Regions from separate parts of the Oceanobacillus kimchii X50 genome, predicted to be linked through region 2. Evidence: riboswitches for the same ligand, from Rfam matches in the RefSeq annotation. Region 2 holds a riboswitch; each other region holds the start of a gene.
What was found. A riboswitch is a leader RNA that binds a small molecule or an ion and turns the genes downstream of it on or off. The one in region 2 is predicted to bind thiamine pyrophosphate.
Positions count from the first base shown of each region.

Region 1: another riboswitch for thiamine pyrophosphate. It lies ahead of thiM (hydroxyethylthiazole kinase); the one in region 2 lies ahead of C794_RS06995 (lipoate--protein ligase family protein).
Region 3: another riboswitch for thiamine pyrophosphate. It lies ahead of thiW (energy coupling factor transporter S component ThiW); the one in region 2 lies ahead of C794_RS06995 (lipoate--protein ligase family protein).

Region 1 covers NZ_CM001792.1:632,304-637,659, forward strand. The annotation lists gene C794_RS03545 (thiol-disulfide oxidoreductase DCC family protein) at 220-588, shown strand; gene tenA (thiaminase II) at 1,017-1,706, opposite strand; gene C794_RS03555 (Lin0512 family protein) at 1,730-2,089, opposite strand; gene thiM (hydroxyethylthiazole kinase) at 2,123-2,902, opposite strand; TPP riboswitch at 2,993-3,095, opposite strand; rRNA gene rrf (5S ribosomal RNA) at 3,429-3,544, shown strand; tRNA gene C794_RS03570 (tRNA-Met) at 3,632-3,708, shown strand; tRNA gene C794_RS03575 (tRNA-Asp) at 3,780-3,856, shown strand; gene thiL (thiamine-phosphate kinase) at 4,010-4,972, shown strand; gene tsaE (tRNA (adenosine(37)-N6)-threonylcarbamoyltransferase complex ATPase subunit type 1 TsaE) at 4,982-5,356, shown strand, end outside.
Region 2 covers NZ_CM001792.1:1,312,104-1,317,459, reverse strand. The annotation lists gene C794_RS07015 (DUF4064 domain-containing protein) at 91-483, opposite strand; gene C794_RS21175 (hypothetical protein) at 937-1,059, shown strand; gene C794_RS07005 (protein kinase family protein) at 1,062-1,670, shown strand; gene lipA (lipoyl synthase) at 1,903-2,847, opposite strand; gene C794_RS06995 (lipoate--protein ligase family protein) at 2,840-3,661, opposite strand; TPP riboswitch at 3,970-4,079, opposite strand; gene C794_RS06990 (dicarboxylate/amino acid:cation symporter) at 4,186-5,356, opposite strand, start outside.
Region 3 covers NZ_CM001792.1:423,216-428,571, reverse strand. The annotation lists gene C794_RS02430 (ABC transporter permease) at 1-631, opposite strand, end outside; gene C794_RS02425 (ABC transporter ATP-binding protein) at 628-1,476, opposite strand; gene C794_RS02420 (LytTR family transcriptional regulator DNA-binding domain-containing protein) at 1,588-2,628, opposite strand; TPP riboswitch at 2,723-2,838, shown strand; gene thiW (energy coupling factor transporter S component ThiW) at 2,919-3,428, shown strand; gene tenA (thiaminase II) at 3,425-4,111, shown strand; gene thiD (bifunctional hydroxymethylpyrimidine kinase/phosphomethylpyrimidine kinase) at 4,104-4,898, shown strand; gene thiM (hydroxyethylthiazole kinase) at 4,927-5,356, shown strand, end outside.

The DNA.
Region 1 (5,356 bases), 680 kb from region 2:
GCCCACTACATCTAAAATAGAATCAATAGAACCAACATTGACTTCCATTATTTACTCAGTAAGATGATCTGATTTATAAAACAGTACATGGTTTACTCAGAAGAAGTAAAAGGAAATGTATTTATATTGAAGTTATTAAGGGAATATATACAAATCAACAAATGATGGAAAACAATTTAAACTAGAAAAGACATCTGAAACAGAAGGGAGAAAAATCGTTTGAATAAACATATTGTATTTTTCGATGCTGAATGCCCTTTATGTAGGACAGTGAAGGCAGTACTGAAAAGTCTGGACTGGAATAACACCATTTTCTGGTACCCTGTTCAGGAATTAAGTGATTCAATAAAAGAGAGAGCCAATAACTATAAAAATATGTATGACGAAATCTATATGTATACCAAAGATAAACGAATTCTGACAGGATTTAATACCGTCCGCAAGATTCTTTCTTTACTACCAGCCACTATCCCTTTAGCTTTATTGCTTTATTTACCGTTCGCACAAAAAATTGGTGATCCTGCATACCGTTTTATTTCAACTCGCCGTTATAAATGGTTTGGAAGAGTGCCTTATAATAAGCTGTGACTGGCAAAAAAGAAAGGTAGTGACAGAACATGTAAAAAAAGATCCTGGTTATTTTATATATCTTTCTCGCTTCCACAGCCTTCTCTTTATCATCCGCTCTACAAGTTTCTTCACCTATTTTTTTCGGTCTGAAAAACGTGCTTTATGAAGCATACGGCATGGGCTCTTTGTTAGTCAACTAAACTGGCTCTAAAATAATTGTTGGGGTAAGGGGAAAATGTAATCAATAAAAAACAAGCTACCTCCTTATTGCTTTATTTACATCACTAAATAAAGCAATAAGAGGATGCATTTAGATCATAAACGTAAGATACCAGCCTTCCAATGAATTGTTTGTCTGGTAACTTACATTTTACACGAAGCTGTTATGGGTTGATTATATTAACCACAAGTTATAAGTAGTTCACTTATTATTAAAAATCCTCTATTTAAAAGGATGCTAGATTTGTTGCTTTTTTCGAAAGCCATGTTTCAAACGTATAGGACATTTCCCAGAATGCAAGCTCATATTCTTTCGCGATAATAAATTGTGTTTTGATTTTTTCCTTCTCTGTTTCTCCTGCTTGTTCAGCTAATGTATCGAGCAGGTCAATCATTTCCTGTGTGGATTCCTGGAACCAATCACTCCCATAGGTGTTCAACCAGTTTTGATAAATTTTCTCTTTTGGTTTCGCATCCCTGTAGGTCAAACCAATATCCGCATATAACCAGTAGCATGGCAGCATTGCGGCTACAATTTGAGCTAAACTTCCGGACAACGACGCACGGTACAAATGTGATGTATACGCGTAGGCAGTTGGTGCTGGTTTAAAATTCTCGATTTCCGCATCTGTAATCTGTAAAATTTCTGCATGCTCCTTATGCACCGTTAACTCTGCTTCAGCTGTCTTCTTTGCTTTTTCAGCCAGTTTAGCAGCAACATGAAAGTCATCTGAATGGGCAGCCGCAAAAGCATGCACCTTGCCGTAATGCTTCAAATAATAGATATCCTGCAGAATATAATTTTTGAATGTTTCTAGTGGCAAATCACCACTTACAATACCCTGTACAAATGGATGATTTAAACTTAACTCCCAACTCTCTTTCGTTGCCTCTCGCAATGACTCTGAAAAACGCATAGAGAATCCTCCTTAATTTTTGTTTAATAGCCTACTTCTACAACAGCATTAACAATATACATTAAATCGTTTTTATCCTGCTGATCTTCCAGAAAAATCCCACTAGTTGTTGCCATGCCTCCAGGCAAGACCTCAACAGTGACTGTGCCATAAGGAATTAATTGTTTTATTCTGTAGTGATCCAATTTTTCCTGATCCAATGGGATGCCCAGTTTTACATGTACCTTCATCTTATCTAAATCACCATCTGGTAGAATTTTCTTCATTCCTGGCATAGAATTGGTATGGATTGCATGCATTACTGCTCGTTCTGATGCAATATTCACATCTTGTCCATGTACATCTACTCCTGTCCCTGTCTCGATAAATAGAAGATTTTCCATTTGCTTTCCCTCTTTCCATAATGAAATATATCCTTATAGTTCTTGAACTTGTTTGTATTTTTCTACTTTTTCATCCGATAGAAAATACAACTCGTCGAGTAAGGCTGGAATAAATGTTCCAGGCCCCGCTGCTTTTGCCATTGCTAATTCAGCTGCAATGCCATAACTTGTTACAGCATATATACCTGCTTTATAAAAATCATCAACTACGCTCACAAAAGGTCCAACAAAAGATGAAAGTAAACATCCACTAGCCGTAATGTTTTGTAGCATTGCATGCCCGTTTTTACATAACGCAGTTCGCTCACCATCGGTCACAACGTCAACTTTTCCAGTTGAAATGACAACCGTATCATATTTTTTAGCGACTGTTTTTGCTATTTCTGGATCGTTTTCTTGAATAATGGAATCTGGCCCTTTTGCTTTTTCTAGCTTACTAGCCAACACAGCTATTTCCCCTGCATTAGCACGTATTACGGCTAGCTTTACCGTTGTAAGTATGTCATCAATGATTTCCGTCCGAAAATCTGTGCCTCCAACTGCAATGGGATCAAGAATAACTGGAACCCCATTTTCGTTTGCTGCTATTCCAGCCTTTAACATTGCTTCTCCACGTTCTTCCGTTAATGTCCCAAGATTCAGCACTACTGCGTCGGCAATTTCTCCATAGTTTTTTGCCTCTCTTGGAGTATGGGACATCGCAGGTGACGCTCCGATTGCGATTAAACCATTAGCAGCAAAATTAATCGCAACTTCATTGGTAATATTAAAAATAAACGGCTTATCTTCTTTAATTTTTGTAATAGTATCCATCAAAAAATCTCCTCTCTAAAAATTAGAATGAAGAACAAAAAAACCACCCCGAAAATGGAGTGGTTGTGTATACAGCTAAAGAATAGGTATAACTTGCCAACTCCACTTTCCTACGCTGGTATTAACCAGTTCAGGTTCAAAGGGATTAAGAAATGAATCTTATCTCAGCCAAATGGCACCCCTAGTGGATTTTTATTTATTCTACCTATATCTTATTTCATTTTTTCTTAAAAGTAAAATTATTCATATGAGTCAATTTCCGTAATTACTAAGTTTAATACAACGAATATTTTAGTGACAGTTTTATAGCAATGACTTGGCTTTGGAAGTAGTCGACTATTATAATTAAAAGTAATCTAGAAGAAGTAATTTGTTTTGCGATACTAGAGCTTCACTTCAACGTTTACAAGCTGTTTTTTCATAAAAACAAACGATGAAATAAAAAAATATAAAAAAATTATAAAAAGGTATTGCTTTTTTATAGTTATATGGATATAATATTACTTGTCCTTGTTTTTAAGGATTGTCTGGTAGCGATAGCGAGAAGGTCACACCTGTTCCCATGCCGAACACAGAAGTTAAGCTTTTCAGCGCCAATGGTAGTTGGGGTTTTACCCCTGCAAGAGTAGGACGCCGCCAGGCAAGGATAATTTATCCTTAGATTGGATATAATATGTGAGTATAACACATAGAAGTGTATGACCATATTTTCCATATCATAAGTCATATCGCGGGGTGGAGCAGTCTGGTAGCTCGTTGGGCTCATAACCCAAAGGTCGCAGGTTCAAATCCTGCCCCCGCAACCAAATTATTTAATATTACTATAGTAAGATCCAGATTCACTGAAATACTGGATGCCATACATAAGTAAAAAGTTGGTCCGGTAGTTCAGTTGGTTAGAATGCCTGCCTGTCACGCAGGAGGTCGCGGGTTCGAGTCCCGTCCGGACCGCCATGAAAATTATATTAGAAGTTGTAGAACACATGGTTTTAATTGAAACCTGTGTTTTTTTAGTTTGTAGACATAATTTAGTCGTCCAATTTTTTTCTTTTTTCTTTTGTTTTTGCTATGATAGTTGGTAGTGAATACAAAGAATGGTGATTTTAAATGGATGAGTTTTCTTTTATAAATTCGATTAAGCCGAAGTTTTATCAACAGTCTTCTCTGTTAAAAGGAATTGGAGATGACGCCGCGGTTTTTCGAAGTTCGATGGATATTGTTACTGCAGTAGATACCTTTGTAGAGGATGTACATTTTTCTCGTTCTACAATGGAACCATATCATATAGGTTATCGTGCATTAGGAGCCAATATAAGTGACTTAGCAGCAATGGGAGCTTCACCTAGTTTCTATTTAGTTTCTATCGTTATACCAAAGAATTGGATTCAAGAGGAACTGTCCCAGATATATTTAGGTATGGATGATTTAGCGTCGAAATATCATATGGATATTATTGGTGGAGACACCGTTTCAGGTAAACAATTAACAATCTCTATTACAGTAATTGGATATACCAACACAAATAAAGCTCGATGTCGTCAGCATGCTAAAGAAGGAGACATTGTTTTTGTTACGGGCACGTTAGGGGACTCTCAGGCAGGGTTTCATATCCTGACCAATGAAAACAACAGATATATTGATCAAGATTTTTATATAGGTCGACATCGAAAACCAGAACCGAGAGTGGCTTTTGCGCAAGCTCTAGAAAGTCTGGAAAGAGTATCTTTAAATGATGTTAGTGATGGGATTGCTAATGAGGCAAGTGAAATTGCAGAAGCCTCTAATGTGTCTATAGTTCTAAGTGAAAATGACATACCAGTTTCACGTTCTTTTAATCAATTTACGTATGAGCAACAGTATCAGTGGAAATTATCTGGTGGCGAAGATTTTGAACTTCTCGGCACAGTCGCTAAGTACGATTGGGATGTAGTAAAAAAAGCTGCTGAGCAGACAAACACCCAATTAACGATAATTGGTAATGTTATAGAAGAAAACAAGCATCCTGTTTATATAGAAGATAATGATGTGCGTAAAGTGCTTAAAAAAAGCGGATATACGCATTTGAAGTAGGTGAATTAAATGAAAATACAGCTTCGTTCTCCCGAAGAGACTAAAACTCTCGGCCAGAGAATAGCAAAGTTGTTGCATCCTGGTGATGTTATTACGTTAGAAGGTCAGCTAGGTGCTGGTAAAACAACGTTTACGAAAGGAATTGCTTCTGGACTAGAAGTGAAGCGTCATATTACGAGTCCTACGTTTACAATCGTGAAAGAATATCGTGGGAAAATGCCTTTATATCATATGGATGTCTATCGTTTGGAGGATTCACTTGAAGATATTGGCTTTGATGAATATTTTCATGGGAATGGAGTCTCTGTAGTTGAGTGGGCAGGGTTTATTGAGCCATTCTTACCCGAGAATCGTTTAGATATATCTATTCAGTACACGGATAAT
Region 2 (5,356 bases):
CTTGCTAGCAGTTGATTTCAGTTGTTGTAGATTCATATAGCACCACCCAAAGCAATTATTTGTCTCATTATTACATCTCCTCAACCTATATTATACTGCAATTTTATCTTTCGGTTTTCTAACAAAACACATAATTGCTGCAACGATATACAGTAAAGTATGAATACCAAATCCTGTAAAAATAAACATACCTGTTATACAGCTAGCTGAAATAAACAATATACCGGATAACTTACTATTTACTTTCAATTTTAGAACACCTATTAATCCCAATATAAAACTAATTAAATACATAACTGCCGGAAGCCATAATAGATGTAGAAAAATAGAAAAGATTATAGGTAAATCTCCATGAGGGACAGCAGATGTACCCTCTCTTAGATTCACATTAATTATAAGTGCAAAAATCCCAAGAAAAATTACAAATCCTGCATCGACACAAACTGCAATTGTACTCAAAATCTTTTCAATAGATCGATTCACTCATTTCTCTCCTTTCATTCATCCGTGTATTTTTGTTAACTCTTTTTTCTCGTAACCATAGCCCACAGTAAATCAACACCTATCATAGTTAGATGTATCTCGTAAAAGGCTTTTAGTAATTATAATATTATTAGTCATATGAATACTTTCTTGTGAATAGTATAATTTATCCAAACACATACTGCCAAATATTCTAAGAATGAGATTCGAGTTTTACATTATATGATGCTAAATGCTTGCTTATAAAAAAACAAGCTTATATAATATATTCAAATATCATTTAAATTAATCCCAAAGGGGAGTAGCATAATAGCAGCTGTCGTCATTACAGGAGGAATCCTCGGCACTGCTGGCAACTTTTTATTAAGTTGCTTGCGAGACCTTTGCTCAATTTAGTGGGCAAAGGTCTCTTTTTATGGACTTATTGCCACACTTTTAAAAGGAGGTAATTATATGTCTAAACTCACAAAATTATTAAAATCAAAAGTGGTAAAAGAAGGAATGAAACAAGCTCAGAAACACGCTCTACCATTAATTAAGAAGAAACTAGCAAAAAGGAAAGGTAAGTTTAAATAATAATGAATTCATCTCAATACAACTTCTATGTCTCTACCGTTTCATTTTCAAATAAAAATAATCAAGTAAAAGTACTGAAACATCACCCTGATTTGCAGGTTTATGGGACGGGAAGAAGTGCTGTTGTATTTAAAGTGAACGGAGAGCATAGAGTCATTAAAATATTTTATCCACCTTTTGAAAAAACAGCTATTCAAGAAAAAAATAACTATGAAAAACTAAAAGGCAGTAGTTATTATCCAACCATTTATGAGTCTGGACCCAACTATTTGGTAATGGATTTGATTGAGGGAAAAACTTTTTTTGAATGCTTGGCGGAAGGAATTTTATTAAAATCAGACTATGTACACCAAGTTGACAATGGATTACAATATGCAAGGGACGTTGGTTTAAATCCATCCGATATTCATTTACACAATTTGATTGTCACAAAAGAAGGTACGATTAAAATTATTGATGTTGCTCGTTTTTCTCAGGAAAAACAATGCACTCAATGGCAAGATTTAAAAAATGGATATGAAAAATACTATCATCGAACTTATTTTCCTACTAAAATTCCAAAATGGATAATGAATAGCGTTTCCAAACTATATCGGCTTCGTAATAAATAGTCTATTTAATAATAGGTTAAGACAAAAGGGTTTACTCAAAAGATAAATTCGAATGATTAGTTTAAACCAGAGATATACTCCGCTTATCTAACTAGTGACTGGTGAGATTCTGATTGCTCATAACACCTGGTAGACTTTCACCCCACATAAAGTATATTTCTACCGCTAAATCTTATTATCATTCTTCTTTTGAGCAACCCGTTTTACTTTGTCTATGCCCTACTTATGGTACTCAGAAATTAAAATCCAGTTGAGTGTTTTCTTGCTTCTCTACACCTTTCATATATTTAATTCTTCGTTGAGCTGCTGCGTTAGATACTTGTTCATCCGCATGGTATGAGGAACGAACTAGTGGACCAGCTTCACAATGGGAAAAGCCTTTTTCTAAGGCAATATTTTTCAGTTCTTCAAATTCATCTGGGTGATAGTAACGCACTACCTCTAGATGTTTTTTCGTTGGCTGTAAATATTGGCCAAGTGTAACAATATCCACATTATGATTTAATAAATCATCCATTGCTTGAATAATCTCTTCTTTTTCTTCTCCTAGACCAACCATTATACTAGATTTTGTTGGTGTTTTTGGAGCTATTTCTTTTACACGTCGGAGTAACTCTAATGAACGGTCATACGTAGCCCTAGCTCGCACCCTCTTGGTAAGTCTTCGAACGGTCTCAATATTATGATTAAAAATATCTGGTCCACTATCCATTAATGTATGGAGACTTTCATAATCTCCTTTCATATCAGAAGGCAAAATTTCAATAGTACAACCTGGATTTTTTCTACGAATAGCTCGGACAGTTTCTGCAAATACTGCTGCACCGCCATCATTCAAATCATCTCGAGCGACTGCTGTTACTACCACATGTTTTAAACCCATTACGGTGACAGAATCAGCCACACGTTCTGGTTCTCCCCAATCCAGCTCATTCGGCAGCCCTGTTTTTACTGCACAGAATCGGCATCCCCTTGTACACGTATCTCCTAAAATCATAAATGTAGCTGTTTTTCTTTCGCTCCAGCATTCATGTAAGTTTGGACAGCGTGCCTCTTCACAAACTGTATTTAACCGATTATCACGCATCAGCTTTTTTAAGTTTCGATAAGATTTGTTTGTATTAATTCTTGTTTTTAACCAATCTGGCTTTCGTACATGAGTTTGTTGATTAGACATGTGAAACAGCTCCTTTTATATTACTCTTCGAATATTTAGCTTCGGCAATCTGATACACTTCTTTCCACTGTTCTTCTGTCAACGTTATTGGCTCTAATTCGATATTTAAAATTTCTGAAAAACCTTGTTGAAAAGCATCTCTTACCACTTTATAGGATTGCTTTTCTCCTAACTCCTTATTAATAGTAGTCGCTCTTTCATAAAATCCTTGTCTCTTTCTTTTTTTTATTTGATCTGTTGGAAATTGTAATAAATCAAATAGCATCTCCACATTCATAGATATAGGGATTGATCCATGTTGAAGTAGTATTCCTTTTTTCCTTATTTGTGCGTTCCCTGAAATTTTCTTTCCATTTGCAAGCAATTCATAAAATGCGGGTTGCTCAAAACAAATCGTGCTTCGATTTTTAGAGATTGGCTCATGTGCATAATCTACTTCAATCCCCAGCAATTGATAGGCTCTTAATATACCTTTTGATAAATCGTAATATGCTTGACGAATAGATGATGCAACTCTCTCATGCCTTTCTGAAATGACAATACTGTATGTCAATTCATCATCATGCAGGACAGCACTTCCACCGGTCATTCTTCTTACCAATTGACATTGATGCTTTTTAATACCTTCAAGATCAATTTTACCATCTACTTTCTGAAAATATCCTATAGAGAGTGTCGGTTCATTCCATCGATAAAATCGCAAAGTTGGTGGAATTTCACCTTTTTGATGCCAATGCAACAAAGCTTCGTCTAGTGCCATATTAATCGCTGCATCTTGTGGAGTGTTTTCTACGAACGCCCATTTTTCTCGCAAAGATTTTTCCTCCTTAGCGAACTTTTTCACTTTAAGTGTGGGTTTAAAAGGGTGGATGAAAAGGACCGAGAAGATCGAGGCGGCTTAGCTTTGAGTACCGGAACGTATGCAGTTAATACGTGAGGAACTAAAGCAAGCCAACGAGCTTCCACAGGATGTGGTGATTTCTGCGTTGTCCACAGGACGTGGGCGATCTTAGCAGAAGTTCCCCCCTGATCTGTGTTATTTTCACCAGACTCTTTGAACAACCTCTTTGAAACAAACAAAAAGACCACATTCATCATGAGAGAATGTAGTCAATATACTTATGCCTATTGACCACACTTCCTCACGCAGGCATTATCCTGTTCGAGTATAAAGGGTCTAAACAATCCAATGTTCATCTCAGCTATTTACCATAGCTCCCCTAGTGTGAAAAAAATTCTATTTAAATGTCATTTACTAACAACCCAAGCTTACCAATAATGGAATATAATGTAAAGATACTTTTTTACTCCGTTTATTTAGCAAGGACCCTTAAAAGTCTAGGTCAAATTTTCACTCTTCTCCATCCAATCTTTTCCTTCAATTTGTCTGGTTACTAACATACTTGATACGGTATCACCAGTAACATTAACCATCGTTGCAGGCGGATCAACCACTACTCCAATGGCAGTTATGATTGGTAATGCTTCCATTGGTAAACCATACAGTGTGATTATCATCATTTCTCCCATAAATCCGCCACCTGGAATTCCACTCATCACAATTCCAGACAACAAGCATATTCCAATAGCAGTTAGGAAAGTATCAAATCCCGAGAAATCCATATTGAATACGCCAAAGACAAATGCAATTTTAAGCATTGCAGATAAACACGATCCATCCATATGAATCGTTGCCCCTAAAGGAAGTACCGTTTCACGAACATCCTTTGGAACACCAATACGTTTAGCCGCTTGTAAGTTTACAGGTAAAGCAGCGATACTACTTCCAGTACCAAGTGAAGTTGCTGCCGGAGCTAAGATATTTTTCCAAAAACGAGTAACTCCCTTCTTACCACCAGCAAGAAATGCATATAAGGTAAAGCCAATTGCAAAATATAATACGGAAACTGGGTAATAAATGATAATTGCTTTCGCATAATCCCCAATTAATTCCGCTCCAAATTCTCCAACAAGTGCTGCAAAGTACGCTCCAAGACCAATTGGGGCATAGTACATCACGAGTTTTATGATTTTCATAAACACTTCAGAAGCACTAGTTAGAAATGTAGCGAATGGTCTACCCTTCTCCCCAGTTAAACCAGTCGCTACACCAATCAATACAGAAAAAACAATTAGTGCTAACATATTGTCTCGGGAAAATAAATCAACAAAATCTGGTACTGTAAACGTATTAACCAATTGTTCCGATAAGCTTTGTTCTTCCACATTTTCTGGTGTATCCAAGGGAATATTTACACCAGAACCCGGTTCAAAAATAACAGTAGCAACTAACATAAATACAGATGCAATTATTCCTGTAACAACAAAAACCGTAATCATAGAGCCCAAAATCTTCCCAAGACGTTTCATACTATCCATACCAGCAATCGCTGATGATATGGTAAAGAAAACTAAAGGTATAACAATCATAAATAACAAATTAATAAATAAATCCCCAAGTGGTTTAATAATAGTAGCTTCTTCACCAAATAAAATCCCTATAATACTC
Region 3 (5,356 bases), 890 kb from region 2:
TTGCAAAAGGTTGCCAATAATCGGCAATAGTCCCGTTCGTTATATTCGCTATTTCAAATAACTGAATAGCTGGTGTATATTCTAACACTTTCAGAAAAGGATATTCTTCTGCAAACCCAATAAACATATTAGACATTCCAAATATAAACATTACAGGTAAAATATAGATGGAAGCTTCTAAAACAGAACGAGTGATTAATCCTAACCAAGTTCCTAGCGCAATAAAGAATACAAGAGATAATACAACTCCTACTATTACCGGTATAAGATTAGAAGGTGAAAATCCTGAAATCAACATAGAGATATACGTAATTACTAATGTGATAACTATTGTTACGGCACTTTTTCCTGCTAGTATCTCCGTAATGGTAGCAGGTGAAAGCATCAAACCACGAAGTGTATTCTTTTCCTTTTCTTCCGCAATAATTGCACATTGAAGAAAGGCACCTACCATAGATAAAGAAATGCTGATAATAAATATATGAATTTCTAATGGAACAACATCCATCCGTCCATATATGAGCGCAAATACGAGTGGTAAGATAATCGTTGAAGAGACATACATATTACGATATAAGTCTTTTAAATCCTTTTGAAAAATTGCCATAAAACGTTTTACAGAAAAAGTCATACTAGTTCCCTCCCCGTTACTTCTACGAAAATATCCCCTAAAGTTGGTTCTTTTGTGCTGATGGTTTCTATACGATCTTCTGAAATATATCGTTGAATATCATTAGCAATAGAAGGGGCTAAAGGTAATTCCAATTCTCTACCATCCCTTAGCTCTAGCAACACTTTCTCTTCACGATATTGCTTCTTCAAATTTTTAGGGCCATCCAATAACTGCACAGAACCTTTATTCAAAAATGCTACACGATGACATAAATGATCTGCTTCTTCCATATCATGTGTTGTTAAAAATACCGTTGTTCCTTGTTTATTCAATTCTTTTAATCCTTCATGAATGTGCTTCGAGTTCACGGGATCTAATGCTGAAGTTGGCTCATCCAAGAATAATATTTCAGGGTTATGAAGTAATGCTCTTGCCAAGAGCACGCGCTGTGTCATACCTTTTGATAACTTGGCAACTTGTTGCTTTGCTTCATTTTGTAAACGAACCATCTCTAACACTTCATTAATGCGGTTCTCTTGCACATCATATAATTGCGCATACGTTTTTAAATTATCGTAGATAGTGAGACGGTTATACAAACCACTATTATCTGTAACCACTCCAAATCGTTTTCGTTGAGCTGGCGATTTTAATTGTTGAACTGGTACACCAAATACTTTTGCTATTCCAGAAGTGTGTGTTAATTGTCCAGTTAATATTTTTATTGTGGTTGTTTTTCCTGAGCCACTTGGTCCTAAAAAACCGAATGTCTCTCCTTTCTCGACTTGAAAAGTTACATCGTTAAGTGCTTGCTTATTTTGATAAACTTTTTCTAAATGACTTACCTCAATGACTGAAGTCATGTAATTCCCTCCTGAAAATCCAATTTTCATTTGCATCTTCAGAATACTGTTATATCAAGGTATTCGCACTAAATTTCCGATGAATGGAGTACCTAATAGGTTAAATGGAGCTTAATCGACTCCTAAAATTTGCTTTAATTCAACCAACTTTGCTTTCGATAACGGTACTTGAGTTTTTTCTTTATCTTGCAAAACAAGACTGTAACTATTTCTCGTCCAGGTAATTACTTCTCGTACTTTTTGTAAATTTACGATATAAGATCGATGACATCGGAAAAATCCTTGATGTTCTAATTTTTCTTCTAATTGACGAAGCGTAAATGCTGTTCGAAACGATGACCCTTTCATATGTACTACAGCTTGACCTTCATCACTTTCAATGTAGTCAATCTCTGGAGGATCAAGTAGTACTATCTTGTCATTTACTTTCGAAGGTATTTTATTTAGCTGAAAAGAAAAATCTTGCTTTCCTAACTCTTCTTCTGAAACTTCGTCTATCTCTTGCTTCTCTTCATTTTCTTCTGTTTTAATTTCAACTGTTTGTAACCCTTCCTCGTTAAGTCGGTAAACTCTTTCTGCTAATGTAATTGCACTTTCCATATTAGATGTCAGTATTAATACACCTTTTTTATTCTGCTTAAGATGGTTTAAAACATGAACCAATACTCGTTTCGTTTCTAAGTCAACATTCAAATCCGGCTCTTCAAAAAGATAAATACATGCATCCTGAATAATTGTTTTCCCATAATGAACCCGCTTTTGTTCAGACTCTGTTAATTTACTAATTGGCTTATCCTTCACTTCATGTAATTGTAGTTTTTCAATCAATTCTTGATGGTTGACCTTTGTTTGATATAGTTGTTCAATAAATCGAAAATACTCTTTTGTATTCATTCGTTCGTAAAGACCGTTACTCAATAGTTGTAGTCCTAACGCTTGAAAATACTTCACTTTATCTTCTAATGTAATTCCATTTAATTCGATGCTACCGTTATTAATTTTTTTATCTCCAACAATCATTTTTATTAACATCTGCCTAACATTTAAGGAGGAATGAATCGCTGCAACTTCCCCTTCTTGAATCGTTAAATGAAACGTCGAAAACAAGATGTGGTCACCTTGTCGATATTCTAGTTCTCTTAATTGAAGCATCTATCTCAGTCCCCTTTGAATCCCAATTTTATGTATTCAGATGACAGAATTTATTTATTTTGTTACAGTTAATATGAAGTAAATAAATACGAAAAGCAACTACTAGGGGTGCCCAGTACTATGTGTGGGCTGAGAGGAAAGCACCTACTTTCCGACTCTTATGGACCTGATCTGGTTAATACCAGCGTAGGGAAGTAGTCAATAATTTTGATGATTACATTCTCAGTATACCAAAACCAGGTCCTTTAATTGGACCTGGTTTTTTGTTTGTTTTAGAAAGGAGAGATAAAGTGAAAAACACCCGCGTCTTAACATTGATGGCTGTCCTTGTTGCCATTGGAACGATTGGTTCACAGTTATTATGGTTCCCTGCTGGTGTCGCACGAGCGTATCCTGTTCAACATGCAGTAAATGTTATGGCAGCAGTGTTACTTGGTCCAGGACCTGCTGTTGGTGTTGCTTTAATGATTGGTTTACTTCGAAATCTCTTAGGGATAGGAACATTACTAGCTTTTCCCGGAGGAATGATTGGCGCTTTTTTTGCAGGGATACTTTATCGAAAATGGCGGCGTCATCGTTTAGCAGTAACAGGAGAAATACTTGGAACCGGGATTATTGGTTCTTTTCTTGCTGTTCCTTTTGCTAACTTTTTAATGGGATCGAGTGTTGGTGCGCTTGCATTTCTACCAGCATTCATCATTAGTAGTGTTTCAGGAGCGTCCATAGGTTGGTTTATTTTATCTCGAGTTCATAAAGTGAAACCAGAACTCTCACACACTCAGAGGAGAGATTACTCATGAAATTCTCAGAAGAACTAAGATTAGAAAACAAAGATATTTTTACACTTATAAAAAATCACCCGTTTGTAGAAGGGATAGGAAAGGGAATACTATCCGTAGATGCAGTTCGTCACTATGTTCAAGCGGATTATGCTTATTTAAATGGATTTATGAAAACTATTGGCTCAGCTATTGGTAATGCAAATCATCGTAACGACATCGCTTACTTTAGTGCTCTAATGCTGTTTTCATTACATGACGAAATCCAAGCCCATCTGTGTTTCTGTGAGTATATTAATGTAAACTACGAAGACTTACAAGGACAGCCATTACCTCCAACAGGAGATCATTATGTTAAACATATGATGTATCATGCCCAAACAGGAACTACAGGTGAAGCAATTAGTGCGCTTTTGCCATGCCCTTGGACGTATTATGAGATCGGAAAATATCTAAATGAAACGTGGCAAGTATCGGATAATCACCCATTTCAAATATGGATTCAATGTTATGCAAATACCAAACAAGATGTTGAGGAAATGTGTGAACGACTTGATGAACATGCGAGTCATGCTTCAGAAAAAGAAAAAGCAAGTATGAAAATTGCTTTCCGAAAGAGTTGTCAATTAGAATACTTATTTTGGGAAATGGCTATGTCTACTGAGGAGTGGCCGTCATTGAAGGAGGATATAAATAATGAATAATGTATCATGTGCATTAACGATTGCCGGCACAGACCCTAGTGGTGGAGCTGGAATACAAGCAGATTTAAAAACATTTCAAGAACTTCAAACATACGGCATGTCTGTCATTACTTCCGTAGTAGCTCAAAATACTACTGGTGTAACTTCCGTCCATCATATGCCAATCAATATGATTGAAGATCAACTTGAAGTTATAATAAAGGATATGCCTATTCATGCCCTTAAAACGGGAATGATTGCCAATAAACAAATGATGGAAATAATCTCCAAAAAAATTGAGAAAATGGATGCACCTTATGTTATGGACCCAGTTATGGTTGCAACAAGCGGTGACTCGCTAATAGATACAGAGGCCCGATCATTTTTAAGAGAATATTTGCTCCCCCAAACCGCACTAGTGACTCCTAATATTCCAGAAGCAGAATTTATTACTGGTCATTCTATTGAAACATTAGAAGACATGAAAGATGCGGCAAAACATATCGTTGATCATTTCAATGCGGATGCCGCATTAATAAAAGGGGGCCATATGAAAGCAGATGCAGTAGACTTTCTATATGATGGATCTGCGATGCATACATTTTCAGCTAAACGAATTAATACAAAAAACACTCACGGTACGGGTTGCACTTATTCTGCTGCTATAACTAGTTATCTCGCTAAGGGGTACTCCATGGTAGAGGCAGTTCAGAAATCAAAAGACTTTGTTACTGCTGCAATATCCCAATCGTTTGAGCTCGGTTATGGGAATGGGCCGACAAATCACTGGGCAATTCGGGAAAGATAAAGGAGAAACTAAGGAGAGGGAGATATATATGCAAGTCGATATTATTAAACAAGTTCGTGATACTAAACCACTTGTGCATCACCTAACCAATCAAGTAGTAATGAACTTCTCAGCTAATGGGTTACTTTCATTCGGCGGTTCGCCAATAATGGCAAAAGCGATAGAAGAAGCAGAACAAATTGCCGCAATTTCAAATGCCGTTTTAATTAACATCGGTACGTTAACTTCCATTGAATTGGAATCTATGATAGCTGCTGGAAAAACAGCAAATGAACATAATATTCCTGTATTATTAGACCCTGTCGGAGTTGCTGCCACTTCTTTTAGACGAAAAGCTATTGATAAAATTTTAGAGGAAGTTCGTCCCACTGTGATAAAAGGAAATGGTGGTGAACTAGCAAGTCTAGTTGATATCACACTCGAAGCAAAGGGAGTTGACTCCGTTGGTGACGGTAATT